Labilibaculum antarcticum: one gene and its partner. The protein of the gene in region 1 interacts with the protein of each later gene in a pairwise test. Links are inferred from orthologs where the notes say so. Each region holds a gene or a part of one and is shown on either strand. Other genes may lie near its edges.

Evidence for each region.
Region 2: the proteins of ruvC (region 1) and ruvA interact in binary tests that used the Escherichia coli proteins (3 or more experiments, as listed by UniProt). The link is inferred for Labilibaculum antarcticum from one-to-one orthologs.

Annotation. Positions count from the first base shown.
Region 1 is NZ_AP018042.1:1,747,336-1,753,772, forward strand. The notes cover bases 1,771-4,723. They hold ruvC (crossover junction endodeoxyribonuclease RuvC), read left to right. Parts: upstream 1,771-2,947; coding sequence 2,948-3,499; downstream 3,500-4,723. Other genes in these bases: ALGA_RS06795 (DUF4286 family protein), read left to right, coding at 1,771-2,051; ALGA_RS06800 (DMT family transporter), read left to right, coding at 2,062-2,955; ALGA_RS06810 (HIT family protein), read right to left, coding at 3,590-3,985; greA (transcription elongation factor GreA), read right to left, coding at 4,019-4,492. Outside these bases: ALGA_RS06790 (tetratricopeptide repeat protein), read left to right, coding at 1-1,711; more of ALGA_RS06795, read left to right, coding at 1,749-1,770; ALGA_RS06820 (hypothetical protein), read left to right, coding at 5,079-5,540; ALGA_RS06825 (sodium-translocating pyrophosphatase), read left to right, coding at 5,731-6,437.
Region 2 is NZ_AP018042.1:2,615,375-2,621,766, forward strand. What follows is about bases 2,228-5,135. They hold ruvA (Holliday junction branch migration protein RuvA), read left to right. Parts: upstream 2,228-3,344; coding sequence 3,345-3,926; downstream 3,927-5,135. Other genes in these bases: pdxA (4-hydroxythreonine-4-phosphate dehydrogenase PdxA), read left to right, coding at 2,228-3,202; sov (T9SS outer membrane translocon Sov/SprA), read left to right, coding at 4,011-5,135. Also shown: ALGA_RS10330 (hypothetical protein), read left to right, coding at 1-255; ALGA_RS10335 (leucyl aminopeptidase family protein), read left to right, coding at 472-1,911; more of pdxA, read left to right, coding at 2,147-2,227; more of sov, read left to right, coding at 5,136-6,392. UniProt on the Escherichia coli protein: The RuvA-RuvB-RuvC complex processes Holliday junction (HJ) DNA during genetic recombination and DNA repair.

The DNA of each region.
Region 1 (6,437 bases):
CTTTCGTGATAAAGAATATAGACCAGCATCTTCACTATTCTATAATCTACATAAGATTACGCGCTCAAGAACCTACTTCAACTACTATATTGACTGTTTAATTCAGCTGGAAAATTTTCAGGAAGCAGAAAAAGCGATTAAAAAGGAAATAAAGAAAAATCCTGACGACAGAAGTTTTTTGATTGATCTGGGATATGTTTACAAAACCGCAGGAGAAAGTGAAAAAAGTTTGGACGAGTACAATAACGTCTTAGATCAACTAATTCCTGTTAAAAGTGAAATTACCAACATCGCAAATGCTTTCATGAGCAAACGAGAATATGATTTTGCGATTAAAACTTACGAAAAGGGTCGAGTACTGATTAATCAAGAGCATCTCTTCCACCTGGAAATGGCAAATATTTTTCTATCACAGAGAGATTTTGAAAAGATGGTATCGGAATATTTATTAGCACTCACCATTGATCCAACACAATTAAAATTGGTGCAAAATCATTTGCAGTCTGCTCTCTTTCAAGATATCAATTCAAGTTTAGATCCCATTCTAAAGAATCAATTATTACATAAAATACAAACAGAAACCGAAAATTTACAATTCAAGGAATTGTTGCAATGGTATTTTATGCAGAAAAAGCAATTCAACGCAGCATTCACTCAGGCAAGATCAATAGATTTAATTGGCAAAGAGGATGGATTTCGATTGCTCTCATTGGCTATTGCATCAAGTACTAATGATGATTTCGAAACAGCTCTTAAATGCTATCAACTAGTTATAAATAAAGGATCGGCATCGCCTAATTATATAAATGCCCGTATGGGAGACTTGGAAACTCAATATTTGATGCTCCAAAAACATAAGCCGGCCTCCAAATTGGAATGGATAGAACTTTCAGAACAATATCAAAAATTCTTTGCTGAAGAGAATAACCCAGTTGTAACCAGCAATGCGATAATTCAATACGCTCACATCAATTCTTTTGAATTGAATAATTCAGCAAAATCAATTGAGCTTTTAGAAAAAGCATTAGGAAGCTCGGGAATAAATCCACAAAACAAGTCGAAACTAAAACTTGAGCTAGCAGATATAAAGCTATTTGCAGACGAAAAATGGGATGCAATTTTATTGTATTCACAAATAGAAAAATCAGAAAAAAACAATTCTATCGGCTTCGAAGCCAAATTTAGGAAAGCCAAAGTATCCTACTTTATGGGCGAATTAAAATGGGCAAAAGCTCAACTTGATGCGCTAAAAGGCAGCACATCAAAATTAATTGCTAACGATGCAATTTATCTGTCTCAATTAATAAGTGACAATTCTACCCTAGACACAAGTTACACGGCAATGAGAACTTTTGCTGAAGCAGAATTTCTAGTGTATCAAAGAAAGGATTCGTTAGCGATTCTTAAATTGGATGAATTGCTTAAAAACCATCCAGGACATTCACTTACAGATGAAGTTTATTTCTTGAAATTTAAAATTTACAGTGAGGCGAATAAAACCGAGCAGGCAATTCTTTCATTGTCCAAAATTATTGAAGAACATCCTTACGAAATATTGGCTGCAAAGGCTTTATTCACACAAGGTGAATTATTCGAAAAAGGAAACAAGGCCGAACAGGCGATGGAGAATTACAAAATTCTGGTGACTGAATATCCCGATAGCATTTACTCTATTGAAGCCCGTAAAAAACTAAGTGAGCTAAGAAAGTAAAATTTAAATACCTTTTCTAAAACTAAAGAAACAAGCAATGATTATTTACAATACCAGCTATTTGATCGAAAATTCGATGGAGAAAGATTTTTGTGAATGGATGAAAGCAAAATTTATTCCTTTACTAAAAGAAACCGGAACTTTCTCGTCCAGTTATTTTTGCAAAGTAATGGTTGCAACCGAAGATGATGGATTGACGTATTCCCTTCAGCTTCTGTTTAAAAACAAAGATCTGTTCACAAAATACCTCTGCAGTTTCGAGCCAAGAACAAAGGCTGTTTTTCAAGCAAAATACAAAACTGACGTAATGACTTTTTCAACCTTATTAGAAGAAGCTTAACTCATAAAAATTGAATACTCAAAAGAAAGCATACATTTTCGCCCTATCCGCAATTCTTTGCTGGTCGACAGTGGCTACTGCATTTAAGATTGCATTAAATGGGATGAATTTTCTTCACCTTCTGCTGATCTCATCAGGAGTTGCAATGCTTTTTTTGGGAAGTTTGCTTTTGTTTACTTCTCAACTACAAAAGGCTTTTACCGGGAATAAAATGGATTATATCCGATCAGCAGGATTGGGATTTTTAAATCCATTTCTTTATTATTTAGTGCTTTTAAAAGCCTATTCGATACTACCGGCACAATTTGCATTGAGTTTGAACTATATCTGGCCAATAACTTTGGTTCTACTCTCTATTCCACTGTTAAAACAAAAGATTGGATGGAAGAGTCTCTTGTGCATATTGGTTAGTTTTTCGGGTGTACTGATTATCGCAAACAAAGGTTCCTTTACATCTATTGAAACTCCAAATACATATGGTGTTGTATTAGCTCTGTCCAGCTCGTTGTTCTGGGCTCTTTTTTGGCTATTCAATGTTCGCGATGCCAGGGAAGAAAAGCAAAAGCTATTTCTTAACTTTGTATTCGGGTTTTTATATATTCTGATATCCATATTGCTGTTTTCAGACTTTAGAATGCCTGATAACAAAAGTATATTGGCTGCAATATATATTGGAATCGTAGAATGTGGAATTGCCTATGTTTTCTGGTTAAAAGCATTAAAAATTACAAGTTCGACGGATAAAATAAGTAATCTGGTTTTTTTGAGCCCCTTTATTTCCCTGCTATTCGTACATCTTATAATCGGAGAATCTATCTATCTTAGTACTCTTGCAGGTCTGGTTCTTATTATTTTAGGAATCGTATTGCAAAAATTTATTAAAAAATCCAATTCAATTGAGTAACGACAGAATAATTATGGGAATCGATCCTGGCACCAACTTAATGGGCTACGGACTAATCAGAATTGTAGACAAAAAACCACAAATCTTGGTTTCGGGTGTCTTAGATCTCAAAAAAATTACGGATCCCTACATTAAACTCCAGAAAATTTTTCAACGTACTCTGCAGGTAATCGATGAATACAAACCTGATGAACTAGCCATTGAATCGCAGTTTTTCGGCAAAAATGTTCAGTCGATGCTGAAATTAGGACGAGCGCAAGGCGTAGCAATATCAGCCGCTTTGCATCGAAACATTCCTATTTTTGAATATGCACCTAAAAAAATTAAACTTGCGATTTCCGGCACTGGATTAGCCTCGAAAGAACAATTGGCAACCATTCTTCAGCGTTTCTTTAATCTGAAAGAATTTCCTCAAAATATGGATGAGACGGATGCAATTGCAATTGCGATGTGTCATTTTTTTCAAGGAAATGCAATTGCCACCAAAAGCAAACCAAAATCATGGGCTGATTTTGTAAAAAAGAATCCAGACCGAGTTAAGTAAAACCGATTAGCCTCTAAAATGGCATAAGATTTCTCAATAAAAAAAGCCACTTATTTAAGTGGCTTTCATATCTTTTGGAATAAAAATATTCTATTTAAAATTTCCTCTAATATTAGTTGCTATTTCGGCCAATTGCTCAGTCGTTACCTCTACTTTTGGATTCGCAAAATTTAAATCGCCAATATTATTCAATGGCACCAAATGAATGTGAGTATGAGGAACCTCTATGCCAATGACAGCAATACCAATTCGCTTGCACACAATTGTCTTCTCGATGGCCTTAGCCACACGCTTAGCGAAAAGATGTAATCCACTTAAAACATCATCGTCCAAATCAAAAATATAATCGACCTCCTGCTTTGGAATCACTAAAGTATGACCTAATGCCAAAGGACTTATATCCAAAAAGGCAAAATAATTATCATCTTCAGCTATTTTGTGGCAAGGAATTTCGCTATTTATTATTTTTGTGAAAATTGAAGCCATTTATTCATGTTTTCTAATTTTATACTCCTGAAATTACAATGAAATATCAACAATTTCGAATGGAATTAACCCATTAGGAACCTGAATTTCAACAACATCACCAACAAGCTTACCCATTAAGCCTTTAGCTATTGGAGTGTTAATTGATAATTTTCCTTGCTTAAAATCAGCTTCAGTTTCCGATACCAAAGTATAAGTCATTACAGCACCATTCTTTTGATTCTTAATGGTAACCTTATTCATCATCTGCACTTTAGAGGTATCAATTTTAGTCTCATCAATTATTCGACTATTAGCAAGAATCCCTCGTAATCGTGAAATTTTAGCCTCCAATAAACCTTGTGCTTCTTTGGCAGCATCGTATTCAGCATTTTCCGACAAATCACCTTTGTCGATTGCTTCACCGATTTGTCTGGAAATACTTGGACGTTCAATCCGTTCCAGTTGTTCGACTTCTGCTCTTAATTTTTTTAGTCCTTCGGCTGTAACATACGCATAACCAGACATAATCCCTCCTATTTTAATTCTTATAATTTCTAATCTATTTGATCGAGAACGATCTAAAAAACAAAAAGAATTTCGATAATTCGAAACTCTTCCGGATGTAAAGATACAAATTTCATGTAAAAACACCCTTTCCTGCTCAGATTAACAGGAACTAATAAAAGTAGGCTTTTTTTGCGTTAATTGCACTTCCTGTCCAAAATTACTTGCAAATAATTGCCTGTCGCAAATCATTTTCTTCTAAACTCTTCCTTTTCCGCCTCAATCAGTTCATCATCTCTTAATTATTGACTAAAGTCCGAAAACACAATATCCTTTTTCTTTGAGTGAGCCTCGGCTTTTAATTTTTATAATTTTACGCCCTCTATAATTGATTCCTATCACTCCGGACTTAGATCTTCAATAAGTTAACGTGAGATTTAGATATTTCATTGCCCAACAAGGTGTCAAAAAGTGATTCGAATGCATTTGGAGGTTTAGATATTGGTTAAAAAAACACTCCTGAAATTGATTTAAAAGCTTAATTTTGTTTCGTTTTACACCAAATACATGCAACAATTACATTATTTAAAGCGTTAAATAAACTATGATGAGTCACAATAAATTAAATTTACAATATTTTTTCCTTTTCCTCCTGATAAACATTACTTTTTGTTCGTGCAGTAAGGATACTAATGTGGATGAAATAATCCCATATACCTATGTTAAGGGAACTATATATCTTGATTTTTACAGTGAGTTAAATTCCCCGGGGAACGCACTGTATTTCGATGAAATAGGAGCATCTGTTGGATATAATGGGCATGGATTTATTGTAGTTCGAACCGGCACTTATGAATTTGACGTATTTGACGCAAGTTGTACGAATGATAAAGATTCTGAAGAACATGTCGAACTTGATGGTGTTTTTGTAGAATGTCCTGTTTGCGAAAGTAAATTTAATATTCTGGGCGATGGTTACCCCTTTAACGGATCTGTTGCTATTCACAAATTAAAAGAATACAGCAACACTTACTCCTCTAGTACCAATACGCTAAAAGTTCGCAATTAAATTAATCACGAAAAAACTACTCACCTACCTAAGGAACTAATCTTCACAGGTTAAAAATAAGAAAATAAGCATACAATCAAAATACAATAAAGTTTACTTTTAAAAATTTTAATCATTTAAAGTCTTGTTTCACTTTACGATAATGCATAATTTAATGAGGAATTCACCTAATTAAATTAATTTCTATCCTATGAAAAAAGCATTATTACTACTAGTGTTCGGGGTATTTCTCACTCCTTTCGCAAGTTTTGCCAGTGAAGCAGACTTAGTTGTTCCGGATTTAAGACAGAGTGTTTTTGACGGACTGGGTGGCATTAATGGTTGGGACTTGTTATTTTATGGCATTATAGTTATTGTTCTGGGTCTGTTATTCGGAATGATTCAGTTTAAGAGAATTAAAAAACTGCCAGTGCATCATTCAATGGCAAAAGTTTCCAATATTATTTACGAAACCTGCAAAATATACCTGTTGCAACAAGGTAAATTTCTAATTATTCTCTTTCTTATAATTGGTACTGCTATTTCCTACTATTTTATTGGTTTGGCACATGTTTCCATTCCGAAAACCATGCTTATTCTTCTTTGGACTGTACTGGGGATATTAGGATCGTATGGTGTAGCCTGGTTTGGAATCAGGATAAATACCTATGCAAACAGTCGTACCTCTTTTGCTGCTCTTAAGCAAAAGCCTTTCGATGTAATGTCGATTCCTTTACGAGCAGGAATGAGCGTAGGACTTCTTTTGATTTGCGTTGAATTAATAATGATGATCTCAATTTTGCTTTTTATACCTGGCGAAAGTGCCGGAGCTTGTTTTGTAGGATTTGCAATTGGTGAATCATTGGGTGCTGCAGCCTTACGAATTGCTGGTGGTATCTTTACCAAGATTGCAGATAT
Region 2 (6,392 bases), 870 kb from region 1 along the record:
GGAGAAATTCATAATGCCTACGAAGAATTATTTACTCAGCTCAATAAACACTTGAGTCATCTATTGGATCGTGATTACCATCGTTTGGTTTTGCTGTTGTATCAGATAGATGTAAGTGAGAAACAGATAATAAGAACAGAATTAAATTTTCCCGATGTTCCTAAATCAGAATTACTAACAGAACTAATCATTCTAAGAGAACTTAAAAAAGTATTAATTAGGAACTATTTTAAGGAAAACCCAGATAAATTATAAAAGAACTGCAGCTATCAGCTGCGGTTTTATTTTTCCCATTCAAAGCGTAATGCTTTACGCTAAGTTTTTTACTATTTTTACTTGACTATAAAAATTAACGGGAAATATTTATTCATTAGCATTTTGAGATTGTTGATTCACATGATCGGCTATTCTGTTTGATGAATGCGATTTAACCTGTTGGTATTTATAGTGTTTTAACTAATATGAGGTGTGATGAAAATAGAAATAAAATGCTTTCAAAAGCCGGATCAGAATGAAAATATTCTTTATTTGGCAACTACTGATAATTATAAAAATCTTCCTCTTTCCGATTTGGAAATGAAGTTTGCCGAAGATCAAATTGATGCTGAAGTTACATTAATTGAGTTGAATCGTTATACGCACAAAATTTATTTACACGTTTCAAGCAATAAAGTGTATTCAAATTCTGATTTGGAAAAAATGAGGCAGTTGGGCTTCTCTTTGCACACAAAGATTCAGGAAAGTAAAATCTCTAAAATTATTCTACAGGATTACTTGAATCATTCAGAGGCAATATTAGCTTTTGTAGAAGGAGTTTCCTTAACCAATTACCAATTCTTAAAATACTTCACGGATACAAAAAAAACCAAACATACGCTTGATAATCTGACTATTCATAGTGATGTGGTAAGTGAAAAACAGCTAAATGAACTGGAAGCAGTTGTGGAAGGTGTGAAGTTTGCACGTGAACTTGTAAATGAACCTTTAAGCTACCTTACCGCACAAAAATTAAGTGAAGAGATTCAAAAAATGGGCGTTCAGGCAGGCTTTTCAGTAGACGTTTTTGGGAAAAGAAAGATTGAGAGCTTAAAAATGGGAGGCCTTTTAGCAGTAAACAAAGGTAGTATCGATGAGCCAACCTTCTCAATTTTAGAATGGAAATCGGAAGATGCTGTTAATGTGCAACCAATTATTTTTGTTGGGAAAGGTGTTGTGTACGACACAGGAGGATTGAGTCTTAAGCCTACTAAAGATAGTATGGATTTAATGAAGTCAGACATGGGTGGAGCAGCATCGGTGGCCGGAGCTATTTATGCAATCGCAAAAGCTAAATTACCAATTCATGTTATTGGATTGATTCCTGCAACAGACAATCGCCCAGGTGGAAATGCTTATGTTCCTGGCGATGTTGTCGAAATGTATAATGGAAAAACAGTTGAAGTTTTAAATACCGATGCTGAAGGAAGAATGTTGCTGGCGGACGCTCTAAGTTATGCCGATAAGTATAAGCCTGAATTTGTTGTCGATTTGGCAACTTTAACAGGGGCAGCAGCAGCAGCTATAGGAAAGTATGGCGTTGTTGCAATGGGGAACAAAGAGAGTAATAAGAAGATGATTCAATTAAAGGAATCGGGTGAAAAAGTGTACGAAAGACTTGTTGAATTTCCTTTTTGGGAAGAGTTTGACGAGTTGATTAAATCGGACATTGCGGATTTAAAGAATATTGGAGGACGAGATGGCGGAGCAATTACTGCCGGGAAATTTTTGGAACATTTCACGAATTATCCTTGGGTTCATCTCGATATTGCCGGACCCGCATTTGTTAGTCCAATGGATAATTATCGAGGGAAAGGTGGCACTGGTGTAGGTGTTCGTTTGCTATTTGAATTTATTAAACAATATCGCTCCTAGGAATAATCGAAAAGATGATGCTCTTTTATTGAATCTTTCTATTTTTGTAATGAATTTTTATAATTGAGGCACAATGTCTTGCAAATATATTTCTTAGTCACTCTTTGAATTGCATTATTTCAGGAGGTGATTTTAAGAAGTAATTATATAACTGATCATTTTTTTCTATTCGGCAAATATTGCTGAAAAAGACTTTGGAAAATGATATCAGTCCACTGATATAAATAGATAACAGATGAAAAACACTAAGATAAGAGTTGGAATCACTCATGGCGATATTAACGGAATAGGCTACGAGGTTATTATTAAAGCCTTACTAGATGATAGGATGTATGAGCTTTGCACTCCAATTATTTATGGTTCTCCTAAAGTAGCCGCTTATCACAGGAAGGCTCTAAATATAGAAACTTTTAGTTTAAATAATATTATGGATGCTTCGGATGCGCATCCGAATCGAACAAATATTATTAACTGCATTGACGAAAATATTAAAGTTGAGTTAGGTAAATCAACTCCTAGTGCTGGTGAATCTTCTTTTAAAGCTTTAGAAGCTGCTGTTGCTGATCTAGAAAAGGGATTAATTGATGTATTGGTTACAGCACCAATAAATAAGAAGAATATTCAGTCTAAAGATTTTCATTTCCCTGGACATACTGAATATTTGGAAAATAGATTGAATTCAGGTAAATCATTAATGCTTTTGATTAGTGATAAACTTAGAGTTGGCGTTGTTGCCGGTCATGTTCCTATCTCGAAGGTGCCGGAGGTTGTCTCAAAAGAAAATATCATTAGTAAACTGAATATTTTAAATAGCTCTTTACAAAAGGATTTTGGAATTAGAAAACCACGAATTGCTGTGTTAAGTCTTAATCCACATGCTGGCGATGAAGGTTTAATTGGAACAGAGGAGATTGATATAATAATTCCTGCTTTGGAGGAAGTTCGAGAGAAAGGAATTATTGCCTTAGGACCTTATCCGGCCGATGGCTTTTTCGGCTCTTCAGATTATACAAAATTTGATGCTATTTTAGCAATGTATCATGATCAGGGTCTGGCTCCATTTAAAGCATTGTCTTTTGATTCTGGAGTGAATTTTACAGCAGGATTATCCAAGGTTCGTACATCACCTGCTCACGGAACGGCTTATTCTATTGCAGGAACAAATGTAGCATCTGAAAAATCTTTTCAGCAAGCTTTGTATCTGGCAATTGATGTTTTTAGAAGTCGGGAGAATTTTGCAGAAATCAGTAAGAATCCGATGAAATTATCAGAATCTTCAAGAAATTCGTAATTTATTTTTAACAAAAAAAATAAAAGAGCGGTTAAATTTGAATCGCTCTTTCTTTTTTTGTTAAAAGCGAAGTATTGATTGTAAAATTTGCATATTTTTACATATTTTAAGGGTCTAAACAGAAAAATTCAATTCATATTTTATGTTTGAGTATATAAAGGGAGTTATTGATGATCTTACACCGACTTCGGTAGTTGTTGAAACTAGCGGAATCGGTTATTTTTTAAATATTTCATTGAATACATATTCGAAACTGTCTGGACAGAAGGAGGCACAGTTGTATTTGCATCAGGTTGTTCGAGAGGATGCTCATTTGTTTTTCGGATTTTTCGATGCTAATGAAAGAGGTGTTTTTCGCCATTTAATTTCGGTATCAGGAGTAGGTGCAAATACAGCGCGAATGATGCTTTCATCTTTAACACCTTCCGAAATACAAACTGCTATAATTTCAAGCGATGTAAAAACCTTGCAGGGAGTTAAAGGAATTGGAGCTAAGTCTGCTCAAAGAATTATTATCGAGTTAAAAGATAAACTGGGAAAAGATACGGATATCTCTGACTTTTCTTTACCTCAGAACAATACTACTAAGGCTGAAGCGTTATCTGCTTTAGTGATGTTGGGTTTTGCAAAGAATTCAGTAACTAAAGTTATTGATAAAATATTTACAGCAAATCTTGATGCAAGTGTAGAAGATTTAATTAAGCTGGCCTTGAAACAATTATAATAGAAGAACGTAATTGCTTTACTAACCTAAGGTAATCATCAACCATTGAAGAAACTGATTAAATATACTCTGACCCTAATAATAATGTTGATCTGTAGTGCTTTTGGAAGTAATTACAGTATGAATACCCGCAACTTAAATTCGGAATTAGAACTTCAAATAATTCAACAACAGGATACTACCAAACAGACGAACAGAAAGTCGGGGGACGTAGTTAATTTGAAATCACCGTTTCACAAAGATAATCCAGATGCAAAAGACAATTCGCTACGTTATCCATTTGATGATGTAAACGATAATCAAGAGTTTGGTTCTCAAAAACAATCCCCTTTATATCTAAAGGATCCACAAAATATTATAACCTCAATTAAATACGATCCTGTTAGTGGGAATTACATATTGGTGACTAGGATTGGTGATGTTGATTATCGTCGTCCTATTAGTATGACTGCCCAAGAGTATAAAGAATATGAAGCCGAGAAATCTCTTCGTGATTATTGGATGGAACGAAGCCGAGATGATGGATCTTTAGGAGGAGACGAATTAGTGCCTGATTTAAAATTAGGGGGGCAATTTGTCGATAAAATCTTTGGAAGCAATACTATCTCTATAAAACCTCAAGGTTCAGCAGAACTAACTTTTGGTATCAATACAACCAAAGTCGAAAATCCAACCCTTCCTGTAAATCTTCGAAAAACAACCAGTTTCGATTTTGATGAAAAAATTCAAATGAATGTAACTGGTACTGTTGGAGAGAAGTTGAAGATGGATGTGAATTACAATACTGAAGCAACTTTTGATTTTGAAAATCAAATGAGATTGGAGTATTCTGGAGATGAAGATGAAATTATTAAGAAAATTGAAGCAGGTAATGTTTCAATGCCAATCTCGAATACACTGATCACTGGTGGACAAAACTTGTTTGGAGTAAAGGCCCAATTGCAATTTGGTAAGCTATCTGTTACCTCTGTTTTCTCACAACAAAAAGGAGAAACCAGTGTTGTCGAGATGGAGAATGGAGCTCAAGAAAATGAATTTGAGATTTCGGTAGATAAATATGAGGCCAATCGACATTTCTTTCTTTCAAAATATTTTTACGATCATTACGATCAATCTCTTCAAAACCTTCCGGTAGTTAACTCAGCAGTTTCAATCAATAAAGTTGAAGTTTGGGTGACTAATAAATCCTCTAATTTTCAGGATTCTCGTAACCTTGTTGCTTATTTTGATTTGGGTGAAGATGCGTCGAATATATCTAACTCGTCTCTATTTTCTCAAACAGGAACGGGAACTTTGCCAAATAATGAATTGAATGATCTGTATCAACAAATGAATACTGCTTATTCAGGTATTAGAGACATTAATCAGGTTACGAGTACCTTATCACCATTAGCTCCTGGTTTTGTGAGTGGAACTGATTACGAGAAAGTTGAAAATGCCCGCAAACTATCTGAATCAGAATATTCCGTGAACGAAAAATTGGGGTATATTTCCTTAAATCAGGCATTAAATGCTGATGAAGTTTTAGCTGTTTCGTTTGAATATATATACAGAGGTCAAGTGTTTAGAGTCGGTGAATTTACCAGCGATGGAGTTAGTGCTCCGCAAACTCTCATCATGAAATTACTGAAAGGAACCAATCTGAGTCCGCAAATGCCAACTTGGAAGTTGATGATGAAGAATATTTACAACATTGGCGCATATCAAGTTAATCCCGAGGATTTTATTTTGAATGTATTGTATCAAAATGATAATGCAGGAACTGCTGTAAATTATTTACAGGAAGGTGATATTAAAAATAAAATTCTACTTGAAGTATTAAATGTTGATAATCTGAATTCACAATTGGATCCAGGTGCAGATGGTATGTTTGATTTTATCGATGGAATTACAATTTATTCAACGAACGGAAGAATTATATTTCCTGAAATTGAACCTTTTGGTAGCTATTTAAGAGCTAAGATTGGTAATGATGCAATTGCTGATAAATATGTGTTTGAGGAACTTTATAGCTTAACACAAAATGATGCACAGCAAATTGCAGAAAAAAACAAATATAGTTTAAAGGGTAGTTATAAATCATCCACGAGCTCAGAGATTTCTTTGAATGCTTTAAATGTGGAACCGGGTTCGGTAAGTGTTAAAGCAGGTGGTCGGGAATTAGTTGAGAATATTGATTATACTGTTGATTATACATTAGGAAGGGTCAAAATCATTAATCAAAGTCTATTGGAATCCAGTACTCCAATTTCTATTTCATCAGAAAATAATTCTTTATTTAATATTCAAACTAAAACCTTAATGGGTGTTCAAATGGATTATCAGTTTAATGATGATTTTAATTTGGGTGCTACAATGATGCACCTTTCAGAACAGCCACTTACTCAGAAAGTGAATATTGGAGATGAACCAATTTCAAATACTATTTGGGGTTTGAATGGTAGTTATAGAACCGAGTCCCAATTT